One region of the Streptomyces sp. NPDC048331 genome, then DNA from elsewhere that is predicted to be linked to it. Evidence: riboswitches for the same ligand, from Rfam matches in the RefSeq annotation. Region 1 holds a riboswitch; each other region holds the start of a gene.

Evidence for each region. A riboswitch is a leader RNA that binds a small molecule or an ion and turns the genes downstream of it on or off. The one in region 1 is predicted to bind thiamine pyrophosphate.
Region 2: it holds a riboswitch for thiamine pyrophosphate, as region 1 does, so the genes downstream of both, thiC (phosphomethylpyrimidine synthase ThiC) here and ACGFYY_RS27190 (thiamine ABC transporter substrate binding subunit) in region 1, are expected to answer to the same signal.
Region 3: it holds a riboswitch for thiamine pyrophosphate, as region 1 does, so the genes downstream of both, thiO (glycine oxidase ThiO) here and ACGFYY_RS27190 (thiamine ABC transporter substrate binding subunit) in region 1, are expected to answer to the same signal.

The regions. Positions count from the first base shown of each region.
Region 1 covers NZ_JBICYT010000021.1:56,367-60,416, forward strand. The annotation lists gene ACGFYY_RS27180 (phosphatidate cytidylyltransferase) at 1-436, shown strand, start outside; gene rlmN (23S rRNA (adenine(2503)-C(2))-methyltransferase RlmN) at 530-1,642, shown strand; TPP riboswitch at 1,701-1,810, shown strand; gene ACGFYY_RS27190 (thiamine ABC transporter substrate binding subunit) at 1,896-2,996, shown strand; gene ACGFYY_RS27195 (ABC transporter permease) at 3,092-4,050, shown strand, end outside.
Region 2 covers NZ_JBICYT010000011.1:15,637-19,686, reverse strand. The annotation lists gene ACGFYY_RS17690 (YibE/F family protein) at 1-1,351, opposite strand, end outside; TPP riboswitch at 1,424-1,569, shown strand; gene thiC (phosphomethylpyrimidine synthase ThiC) at 1,564-3,351, shown strand; gene ACGFYY_RS17680 (glycosyltransferase) at 3,475-4,050, opposite strand, start outside.
Region 3 covers NZ_JBICYT010000034.1:35,796-39,845, forward strand. The annotation lists gene ACGFYY_RS33520 (Rv2175c family DNA-binding protein) at 1-7, opposite strand, end outside; gene ACGFYY_RS33525 (NAD(P)/FAD-dependent oxidoreductase) at 123-1,343, opposite strand; TPP riboswitch at 1,425-1,536, shown strand; gene thiO (glycine oxidase ThiO) at 1,534-2,715, shown strand; gene thiS (sulfur carrier protein ThiS) at 2,712-2,912, shown strand; gene ACGFYY_RS33540 (thiazole synthase) at 2,918-3,712, shown strand.

The DNA.
Region 1 (4,050 bases):
CGCGATGTTGCTCACCGCCGACGACGGGCCCCAGCGCGTGATCACCTTCCTGCTCCTGACCGTGGTCAGCGACACCGGGGCCTACGCGGTCGGCTGGCGCTTCGGCAAGACCAAGCTCGCGCCGCGCATCAGCCCCGGCAAGACCCGCGAGGGACTGTTCGGCGCGGTGGCCTTCGCGATGGCGGCCGGCGCGCTGTGCATGGAGTTCCTGATCGACGGCGGTTCCTGGTGGCAGGGCCTGCTGCTGGGCCTCGCGGTCGCGGTCAGCGCCACCCTGGGCGACCTGGGCGAGTCGATGATCAAGCGGGACCTCGGCATCAAGGACATGGGCACGCTGCTGCCGGGACACGGCGGCATCATGGACCGCCTGGACTCCCTGCTTCCGACGGCCCCCGTCGTGTGGCTGCTGCTGGCAGCCTTCGTAGGCACCGGCTGACCTGCGAAAAGGCGTCGCAGGACGCCGGGCGGTTACTCTTGGAAGGCGCGCTGCTTCTGCGGCGCGCCTTTCGTCTTACAAGGAGTACCTGCCATGGCCCGCCCCGTTCCGGGAGAGCTCACCTTCGTCGCCCCTCGTGGGGCCAAGAAGCCGCCCCGGCACCTCGCCGACATGACCCCGGCCGAGCGCCGCGAGGCGGTCGCCGCGATCGGCGAGAAGCCGTTCCGGGCCAAGCAGCTCTCCCAGCACTACTTCGCCCGGTACGCGCACGACCCGGCCGAGTGGACCGACATCCCGGCCGGCTCGCGGGAGAAGCTCCAGCAGGAGCTGCTGCCGGACCTGATGAGCGTCATCCGGCACATCTCGTGCGACGACGACACCACCCGCAAGACCCTGTGGAAGCTGCACGACGGCACGCTCGTCGAGTCCGTGCTCATGCGCTACCCCGACCGGGTCACCATGTGCATCTCCTCGCAGGCCGGCTGCGGTATGAACTGTCCGTTCTGCGCCACCGGCCAGGCGGGCCTGGACCGCAACCTGTCCACCGCCGAGATCGTGCACCAGATCGTCGACGGCATGCGCGCGCTGCGCGACGGCGAGGTCCCCGGCGGCCCGGCCCGGCTGTCGAACATCGTCTTCATGGGCATGGGCGAGCCGCTCGCCAACTACAACCGCGTGGTCGGCGCCATCCGCCGGCTCACCGACCCGGAGCCCGACGGCCTCGGTCTGTCGCAGCGCGGTATCACCGTCTCCACCGTCGGCCTGGTCCCGGCCATGCTGCGCTTCGCCGACGAGGGCTTCAAGTGCCGCCTCGCCGTCTCGCTGCACGCGCCCGACGACGAGCTGCGCGACACCCTCGTGCCCGTGAACACGCGCTGGAACGTGCGCGAGGTGCTCGGCGCCGCCTGGGAGTACGCGGAGAAGTCCGGCCGCCGGATCTCCATCGAGTACGCCCTGATCCGTGACATCAACGACCAGGCCTGGCGCGGTGACCTCCTGGGCAAGCTGCTCAAGGGCAAGCGCGTACACGTCAACCTGATCCCGCTCAACCCGACGCCGGGCTCCAAGTGGACCGCCTCGCGGCCCGAGGACGAGAAGGCCTTCGTGGAGGCCATCGCCCGCCACGGTGTGCCGGTGACCGTACGGGACACCCGGGGCCAGGAGATCGACGGCGCGTGCGGCCAGCTGGCTGCCTCGGAGCGCTAGATTCCGCCTCCGTTCGACGCTATTCGGCCACGGGGTACCCTGTGGCCGAACCAATTTCATATTCCGACAGGGGAGCGCCACAGCGCTGAGAGTGCGGTATCCGTCATCCGCAGACCCTCTGAACCTCGCCCCGGTCATTCGGGGTAGGAAGTTCGGTCACCACTCTTGCTGTTGCGCCCTGCCCGGCGTCCGCTCTCGCAGAGCGCCGGGCAGGGCCGCGTCTTCTCCTGGACATCCCAGGAGGAATCAACCGATGAGCACCACCAAGAAGATCGCGGGCGTCGCGCTCGCGGCCGCGCTGGGCGTCACCACGCTCAGCGCCTGCGGCGGCGGCGACACCAAGGACAAGCCCGCCGGCGCGAGCGACGGCCCGAAGTCCAAGACCGTCACACTCGTCTCCCACGACTCGTTCAATGTGACCGATTCGGTCCTGAAGGAGTTCGAGCAGCAGAGCGGCTACACGGTCAAGGTCCTGAAGTCCGGGGACGCCGGCGCGGCCCTGAACCAGGAGATCCTCACCAAGGGCTCGCCGCGCGGCGACGTCTTCTTCGGCGTGGACAACACCCTCCTCTCGCGCGCCCTCGACAACGGCATCTTCACCCCGTACGAGGCCAAGGGCCTCGCCGAGGTCAAGCCCGAGTACGTGCTCGACAAGGAGCACCGGGTCACCCCGATCGACTCCGGCGACATCTGCGTCAACTACGACAAGGCGTACTTCGCCGAGAAGAAGATCGCCCCGCCGCAGACGCTGGACGACCTGACCAAGCCCGAGTACAAGAACCTGCTGGTGGTCGAGAACGCCGCGACCTCCTCGCCCGGCCTCGGCTTCCTGCTCGCCTCCGTCGGCAAGTACGGCGAGGACGGCTGGAAGGACTACTGGAGCAAGCTCAAGGCCAACGGCGTCGAGGTCGTCGACGGCTGGGAGCAGGCCTACAACGAGCGCTTCTCCGGCTCCGCGGGCGGCAAGAAGGCCAAGGGCGACCGCCCGCTGGTCGTCTCCTACGCCTCCAGCCCGCCGGTCGAGGTCCTGTACGGCGAGCCCCAGCCGGCCGAGGCCCCCACGGGCGTCTCCACCGGGACCTGCTTCCGCCAGATCGAGTTCGCGGGTCTGCTCAAGGGCGCCAAGAACGAGGAGGGCGGCAAGGCCCTCGTGGACTTCCTGGTCAGCAAGAAGTTCCAGGAGGACATGCCGCTCCAGATGTTCGTGAACCCGGTGACGAAGGACGCCGCCCTGCCGGAGCTGTTCACCAAGCACGGTGTGGTGGTCGAGAAGCCGGAGAACGTGGCTCCCGAGACCATCGCCAAGAACCGTGAGCAGTGGGTCAAGGCATGGACCGCGCTCGTCGTGAAGTAAGCGGTACCAAGGAGCCGGGCGTGGCGTCGGGGGGCGCCGCGCCGGGCTCCGGCCCCCGCGAGGGGGCGCGGGCGACCGCCGTGCGGCTCGCCCTGATGGCCCTCCCCCTCGCCTTCTTCGGGCTGTTCTTCGCCTACCCCGTCGCCGCGATCGTCGGGCGTGGCCTGAAGACCGACGAGGGGTGGCAGTTCGGCCGGTTCGCGGAGGTGCTGGGCCGCCCCGACATCGCCGACGTGCTGTGGTTCACCACCTGGCAGGCCTTCGCCTCGACCCTCCTCACGCTGGTGATCGCCCTCCCCGCCGCGTACGTCTTCGCGCGCTTCGAGTTCCCGGGCAAGCAGCTGCTGCGCGCCGTGGTGACCGTGCCCTTCGTGCTGCCGACCGTGGTGGTCGGCACCGCTTTCCTCGCGCTGCTGGGGCGGGGCGGGCTGCTGGACGAACTGGTGGGCGTCCGGCTCGACACCACCGTCTGGGCGATCCTGCTCGCGCACGTCTTCTTCAACTACGCCGTCGTGGTCCGTACGGTCGGCGGGCTGTGGGCCCAGCTCGATCCGCGTCAGGAGGAGGCCGCCCGCGTGCTCGGCGCCGGCCGGTTCACCGCCTGGCGGCGGGTGACGCTGCCCGCGCTGGCCCCGGCGGTGGCCGCCGCCTCGCTGATGGTGTTCCTGTTCACCTTCAGCTCCTTCGGCGTCGTACTGATCCTCGGCGGACCCGCGTACTCCACCCTGGAGGTGGAGGTCTACCGGCAGACCGCGCAGCTCCTGGACCTGCCGACGGCCGCCGTCCTGACCATGGTGCAGTTCGCCGCGATCGGCGCGATCCTCGCCGTGCACGCCTGGACCGTGCGCAAGCGCGAGAGGGCGCTGCGGCTGGTGGACCCGGGCCGCACCACCCACCGGCCGCGCGGCTGGGCGCAGCGCACGCTGCTGGGCGGGGTGCTGCTGACCGTCGCGCTGCTGATCGTGCTGCCGCTGGGCGTGCTGGTCGAGCGGTCCTTCGACACCCCCGGCGGCTACGGCCTCGGCTACTACCGGGCCCTTCAGGACGCGGGCGC
Region 2 (4,050 bases), on a different contig from region 1:
TGGCCACCGAGCCCATGCTGCTGTTCGCGATCGAGAACAGCAGGAGCAGCGGCAGCGCGGCACCCGCGTAGGCCAGTACCAGTGTATTGACCACCGACGCGATGTGGTCGCGACCGATCCTGATCGCCGCCCGGTAGAGGGCGCGCGGCCCCATCGAGGGGTCCGCGTGGTGCAGTTCCCATACCGCCGACGTCTGGGTGACCGTCACGTCGTCGAGTACGCCCAGCGATCCGATGATCACGCCTGCGAGCAGCAAACCGCTCATGTCGATGTCCGGGTACAGCCCGTGGATCAGCCCGGTGTTGTCGTCGGTGTTGCCGCTGAGGAACGCCCAGTCGATGAATCCCGAGCCGAGAAGCCCGATCAGCAACAGCGAGACGAGCGTGCCGAGGACGGCCACCGAGGTACGGGCGGTCAGCCCGTGGCACATGTAGAGCGCGATCAGCATGATGGCGCTCGCCCCGACCACCGCGACGACCAGCGGGTTCGAACCCTGCAGGATGGCCGGGAGGATGAAGAGGGTCAGCACGCCGAAGCTGACCACCAGGGCGACCAGCGCGAACAGCCCGCGCATGCGCCCGACGAGGACGACGGCGGCCGCGAAGATGCCGGCCAGCAACGCCATCGGAAGCTTGCGGTTGACGTCGATCACCGAGTACTGGAGGTCGCGCGGCGCGTCCGGCGCGTACGCCACCACCACCTCCTGGCCGTCATTCAACTGCCGTGGCGCCCCCGGCTGGACGATCTCCACGAAGGTGCGGCCCTTGTCCGGGCCGCTGCTGACCTCGACGGTCGCCTTCTTGCACTCACCGGTCTGCCGGCCCCGTGCCTGGGCGCCCTCCGGGTCGGAGGGGTTCTCGGCCGGCGGCGCCTGCGCGGCGTTCACGCTCTTGCAGTCGACCTGTTCGAGGGCGGTGACCACACCCTGCTGCGTCTGCCGGTCGAAGCCGACCCCCGTGCGCTCGTGGCCGGGGGCGCCGCCCGGCCAGAGCACCACCATGCCGACGAAGACGGCCGCCGCGAAGGGGATCAGTACGGCGGCGATGACCTTGCGCAGGTGCTTCGAGACGGGGGCCGCCGGGCCGTGTCCATGGCCGTGTCCGTGGCTGTGGCCGTGGCCGTGGCCGTGGTCGTGGCCGTGGTCGTGGGACCGGTCCGAGGAGCCCCCGCCGGCGTCCCCTCCGGAGATCCCGTCGGCATGCGGGTCGGCATACGGGTCGGAACGGCCGCCTGAGTGCGGGGCGAAGTGCCCGTCGGACGGTCTGGCGGACGGTTCGGGGCTCGCATGCGGGTGGCCGATGTGGCCATGGGTCTCTGTGGGCTCGGTGGGGGGCTGCGGCGAGGGCGTCACCAGCAGATCATCGCAAGAGATGAGGGGGCCCACTGTTCAGCACGCCATGGATGACGCTAGCGTGGGGGCACCTTTGCACAACGCGGGAGCTCGGAGCACCGGGCTGAGAGGACGCTGATCACCGTACGGGCATCACAGATGCGTACGGGAAGAGGCTGCGTCGACCGCCGAACCTGTTACCGGGTAATGCCGGCGTAGGGAGATCAGGTCTCATGACCATTCAGGACGCACGCACGCCTGCCGTCAGCCAGGACACCGACGGCCAGACCGAGCGCCAGCCCGGCTGGCACAAGGGATACCTCGCGGGCTCCCGCCCCGACCTCCGGGTGCCGGTCCGCCAGGTCCACCTCACCAACGGCAAGGACGTGACGCTCTACGACACGTCCGGTCCGTACACCGACCCGCAGATCGAGACCGACGTCCGCCGCGGCCTCGCGCCCCTGCGCGAGAACTGGATCATCAGCCGCGGGGACACCGAGGAGTACGCGGGCCGCCCCGTGCGCCCCGAGGACGACGGCATCAAGCACACCTCGCCGCGCGGTGGCCTCAAGAACCTCGACGCGGTCTTCCCGGGCCGCCCCCGTCAGCCCCGCCGCGGCCGCGACGGCGCCGCCGTCACGCAGCTCGCGTACGCCCGCCGGGGCGAGATCACCCCGGAGATGGAGTACGTCGCGATCCGCGAGAACGTCTCCCCCGAGGTCGTCCGCGAGGAGATCGCCGCAGGTCGCGCCGTGCTTCCGGCGAACGTGAACCACCCCGAGATCGAACCGATGATCATCGGCAAGCGGTTCCTGGTGAAGGTCAACGCCAACATCGGCAACTCCGCGGTCACCTCCTCCATCGAGGAGGAGGTCGACAAGATGACCTGGGCGACCAAGTGGGGCGCCGACACGGTCATGGACCTCTCGACCGGCCGCAACATCCACACCACCCGCGAGTGGGTGCTGCGCAACTCCCCCGTCCCGATCGGCACCGTGCCGCTCTACCAGGCGCTGGAGAAGGTCGACGGCCGCGCCGAGGACCTGACCTGGGAGATCTACAAGGACACGGTCATCGAGCAGGCCGAGCAGGGCGTCGACTACATGACGGTCCACGCCGGCGTCCTGCTGCCCTACGTGCCGCTGACCGCCCGCCGCAAGACCGGCATCGTCTCGCGCGGCGGCTCGATCATGGCCGCGTGGTGCCTGGCGCACCACAAGGAGAACTTCCTCTACACGAACTTCGAGGAGCTCTGCGACATCCTCGCGACGTACGACGTCACCTACTCCCTCGGTGACGGCCTGCGCCCCGGCTCGATCGCGGACGCCAACGACGCGGCCCAGTTCGCCGAGCTGAAGACGCTGGGCGAGCTGAACACCATCGCCAAGCGGCACAACGTCCAGACGATGATCGAGGGCCCGGGCCACGTCCCGATGCACAAGATCAAGGAGAACATCGACCTCCAGCAGGAGATCTGCGAGGAGGCGCCGTTCTACACGCTCGGCCCGCTGACCACGGACGTCGCGCCCGCCTACGACCACATCACCTCGGGCATCGGTGCCGCGATGATCGCCTGGTGGGGCACCGCGATGCTCTGCTACGTGACGCCCAAGGAGCACCTGGGCCTGCCCAACCGCGACGACGTCAAGACCGGCGTCATCACGTACAAGATCGCGGCGCACGCCGCGGACCTGGCCAAGGGGCACCCGGGCGCCCAGGAGTGGGACGACGCCCTGTCGGACGCGCGGTTCGAGTTCCGCTGGGAGGACCAGTTCAACCTGGCCCTGGACCCGGACACGGCCCGCGAGTTCCACGACGAGACCCTTCCGGCGGAGCCGGCCAAGACCGCGCACTTCTGCTCCATGTGCGGCCCGAAGTTCTGCTCGATGAAGATCTCGCAGGACATCCGCCGTGAGCACGGCGGGGACCTGAAGGCGGAGGAGATCCAGGCGGGCATGGCGGAGAAGTCCGCCGAGTTCGCGGCCTCGGGCAGCCGCGTCTACCTGCCGCTGGCCGACTGACGCACGCGGTCGTCGGGCAGAGCAGGACAGGCGGACGGACAGAGCCGCAGGACAGGCAAACGGCACAGCACAGCTGACGGCGAGGACCCGCGACCCTATGGGGGGAGTCGCGGGCCCTCTCCCTCAGGCCACCACCTGGTACTCCGGGTCCAGCTTGTGGCGGGCGAAGTCGACGTTGCCGAGGACCCGGGCCCGCTGGTCCTCGGGGAGCGACCCCTCCTCGAGGAGGCGCTCGCTGCAATCCAGCGACTCCTGGTAGGCGCCCGTCCAGTACGCGGCCACCGCCAGCTCGTCGAGTGCGCGCCACTCGTACCAGTCGGGCTCGACGAAGAGGATGTCGTCGGGACGCGGGATCCGTACCGCCTGCCGGGCGAACATGTACGCCAGTGGCCAACGGCTCCCGACCCGGCACAGGCGGGCGAGATCACCGAGGGCCTCGGCGCGCGTGGGGCGGCTCTCGTACGCGCGCAGGTACCGGTCCATCACCTCGGCCGGCGGTCTGTCGAGGTGTGCCGCGAGCCGCGCCGCGTAGAGCCGTGCGCAGTAGGCCTCCTCGGCGAATCCGCCCATGTCGGCCCGGAGGTCGTAGGCGGCCAGCGACTTCGCGGGCTCGCCCGCGTCGCGCCAGCTCTGGGCGAGGTAGAACGCGTAGCGGGTGTTCTCGGGCTCTTCGAGCAGCCCTTGTTCGAGGATCCGCGC
Region 3 (4,050 bases), on a different contig from region 1:
CGGTCACAGGCACAAGCCTGCCATCTCGGCTCCGCCGCCGGTACCTGAGCGACCCCGTCCGGGTCCCACCCCCGACCATCCGGCCCCGCCGGCGCCCGGGAACGGAGGGACGGCCCGGCCCGTCAGGCGGTGGCCGACTTCAGCGGGGTCCCGGGATCCGCGACCTTGGCCGGGTCCACCGGAACCGCCGTCTCGATCAGGCGGCGGCCCTGCGCCAGGTCCCGCGGCCGCCCCACGGCCAGGACGGCGACCAGCGCGCCCTCGCGCAGCCAGCACGCCGACCAGGCGGGGCCGGCCGGGTCCCCCCGCAGGAGCAGGGTGTCGGCCCCACCGTGGTGGCCCGCGTACTGGACGAAGCGACCGAACTGCTCCGACCAGAAGTACGGCACCGGGTCGTACACCTGGGCCGGTTCCCCGGCCAGGATGTTCGCCGCGACCGCCCGGGGCCCCTGCAGGGCGTTGTCCCAGTGGTGCACGAGCAGCCGCGTCCCGTACCGCCCGGAGGGGAAGGAGGCGCAGTCGCCGACCGCGTACACCCCGGGCAGCGAGGTCCGCAGGTACGCGTCCGCGGTGATCGAGCCGTCGGAGCCGCGCTCCACGCCGGTCCCGTCCAGCCATCCGGTGGCGGGGCGCGCACCGATGCCCACCACCACCGCACCGGCGGGCAGGGCCCGCCCGTCCGCCAACAGGACGCGCCCTTCCTCGATCCCGGCGACCTTCGCCCCGGTGATCAGCTCCGCGCCGGCCTCCTGGTACCAGCGCGCCATCGGCTCGGTGACCTCGGCGGGCAACGCCCCCGCCAGGACCCGGTCCGCCGCCTCGACCACGGTGACCTCGCAGTCCGCCTCCCGGGCGGCGGTGGCGAACTCGGCGCCGATCCAGCCCGCCCCGACGACCACGGCCCGGGGCGACGCGGCCAGCACCGGGCGCAGCCGGGCGGCGTCGTCCAGCGTGCGCAGCAGGTGCACGCCCGGCACGTCCTCGGTGCCGGGGACGGTCAGCGGCTCCGCGCCGGTGGCCAGCACGAGGGTTCCGTACGGGACCGGTCCCCTCTCGGTGTCCAGCTCGTGGACGGCGGCACGCAGTCCGGTGACCTCGACGCCGAGCCTGAGGTCGATGTCGAGGCCTTGGAAGTCCACGTCGAAGGCGGAGTCCTCGGCCTTGCCGAGGAGTACCGCCTTGGACAGCGGGGGCCGGTCGTAGGGCTGGTGGGGTTCGGCTCCCAGCAGGGTCACGGGGCCGGTGAAGCCCTGTTCGCGCAGGGCCACGGCGGTCTGCACGCCGGCCATTCCGGCGCCGACGATCACGACGCCGTGCTGATTCTGTTCCGTCTGCTCGCTCACGCCGCCACCCTAATCACCTGACGCTCCGTCAGGAATAGGTGCCGCCTTACCCGCCATCCACGGCCGGGTTAGTCTGGCCACCGTACCTATCGCGGGAGTCCGGCGCACCGGGCTGAGAGGGAGGCTGGACGGCCTCCGACCGTACGAACCTGATCCGGGTCATGCCGGCGAAGGGAGGGGCTGGACGCCCATGCACTCATCTCGGAAGGATTCCGCCACGGGATCCGACGTCCTCGTCATCGGGGGCGGAATCATCGGCCTGGTCACCGCCTGGCGGGCCGCCGTGCGCGGACTGCGCACCGTACTCGCCGACCCCGCACCCGGCGGCGGCGCCGCCCAGGTCGCGGCCGGCATGCTCGCCCCCGTCACCGAACTGCACTACGGCGAGGAAGCCCTGCTCGGCCTCGGCCTCGCCTCCTCCGCACGCTATCCGCAGTTCGCCGCCGAGCTCGCCGAGGCGAGCGGCGGCCTGGACATCGGCTACCGCGCCTGCGGCACCCTCGCCGTCGCCCTCGACGCCGACGACCGCCTCCACCTGCGCGAACTGCACGCCCTCCAGCGCCGCTGCGGCCTGGAGTCCGAGTGGCTCACCGGCCGCGAATGCCGCCGCCTGGAACCCATGCTCGCCCCCGGCGTACGCGGCGGCCTCCGCGTCGACGGCGACCACCAGGTCGACCCCCGCCGACTCGCGGCCGCCCTGCTGGCCGCCTGCGAACGCGCCGGCGTCACCATCCACCGGGCGGCCGCGCAGCGGCTGCTCACCACCACCGACCGGGCGACCGGAGCCCTTCTCGACGACGGCACGGAGCTGCTCGCCGACCAGGTCGTCCTCGCCGCGGGCTCGTACACAGGCCGGCTGGCGGGCGTACCACCGGAGGTCGTGGCCCCCGTACGGCCGGTCAAGGGCCAGGTCCTACGACTCACGGTGCCGGCCGCCTACGCGCCGTTCCTGTCGCGGACCGTACGAGCCGTCGTCCGGGGCAGCCACGTCTACCTGGTCCCGCGCGAGAACGGCGAACTCGTCGTCGGCGCCACCAGCGAGGAACTCGGCTGGGACACCACCGTCACCGCGGGCGGGGTCTACGAACTCCTGCGCGACGCCCACGAACTGGTCCCCGGCATCACCGAACTCCCCCTCACCGAGACCCGGGCGGGACTGCGCCCCGGATCCCCCGACAACGCCCCGCTGCTCGGCCCGACCGACCTACCGGGCCTGCACCTGGCCACCGGGCACTACCGCAACGGGGTGCTGCTGACCCCCCTCACCGGCGAGGTCCTCGCCGAGCTGCTGGCCACCGGCGAACTACCGGAGATCGCGCGCCCCTTCACCCCCCGCCGGTTCTCCGCCGAACGTCAGGAGTCGTACGCATGACCATCTCCGTCAACGGCGAGCCGCGCGAGGTCGCCGCCGGCGCCACGCTCGACGCGGTCGTCGCCACCCTGACCACCGCCCCCTCCGGCGTCGCCGCCGCACTCAACGAGATCGTCGTCCCGCGCGGGCAGTGGTCGGCCACCGTCGTGGGCGACGGCGACCGGGTCGAGATCCTGACCGCGGTACAGGGGGGCTGACCGACATGGCGGACGACCTCTTCACCCTCGGCGGCCGGACCTTCACCTCCCGCCTGATCATGGGCACGGGCGGGGCCCCGAGCCTCGACGTCCTGGAACGCGCCCTCGTCGCCTCCGGCACCGAACTCACCACGGTCGCGATGCGACGGCTGGACCCCACGGTCCAGGGCTCCGTCCTGTCCGTACTGACCAAGCTCGGCATCTCCGTCCTCCCCAACACCGCGGGCTGCTTCACGGCGGGCGAGGCCGTCCTCACGGCCCGGCTGGCCCGCGAGGCACTCGGCACGGACTGGATCAAGCTGGAGGTCGTCTCGGACGAACGAACCCTCCTGCCCGACGGCGTCGAACTGCTGGACGCCGCCGAGACCCTGGTCGACGAAGGCTTCACCGTCCTCCCGTACACCAACGACGACCCGGTGCTCGCCCGGAAGCTGGAGGACGTGGGCTGCGCGGCGATCATGCCGCTCGGGTCCCCCATCGGATCCGGCATGGGCATCCGCAACCCGCACAACTTCGAGCTGATCACGGAACGCGCGTCCGTCCCGGTCATCCTGGACGCGGGCGCGGGCACCGCGTCCGACGCGGCCCTGGCGATGGAACTGGGCTGCGCGGCGGTGATGCTGGCCTCGGCGGTGACCCGCGCACAGGAACCGGTCCTCATGGCATCGGCCATGCGGGACGCCGTCTCGGCGGGCCGCCTCGCCTTCCGCGCGGGCCGCATCCCCCAACGCCGCTTCGCGGAAGCGTCCTCCCCCACCGAGGGCCGGGCCGACCTGGACCCGGAACGCCCGGCGTTCTGAGGGGGTACGGTCCCACGCGCGCGGGGCCATCGCCCCCGCGACCCCCGCCCCCGCCCCGGCGGCTGCCCACCCGCCCCCCTCGGCGCCGGGGGACATCCGGAGCGCCCTGCCGGGCGGGGGCTTCGGGGAGCGGGAGCCGCTCGGGCGGCGTCGGGTAGGGGTATGGGGGTTTCCCGTCAGTCCCATCGTCCCTCCGGGTCGGGCCGGTCCCTCAAGGGCGCTCCTTCGTCGCGTCGCTTCGCGATGTCGCTGCGCTCCACCCTTGACCGACCGTCCCGCCCCGGAGAAACGAAAGACTGCCGAGAAGCCCCCAAAAGAACGAGCCGGTCCAAGGCCTG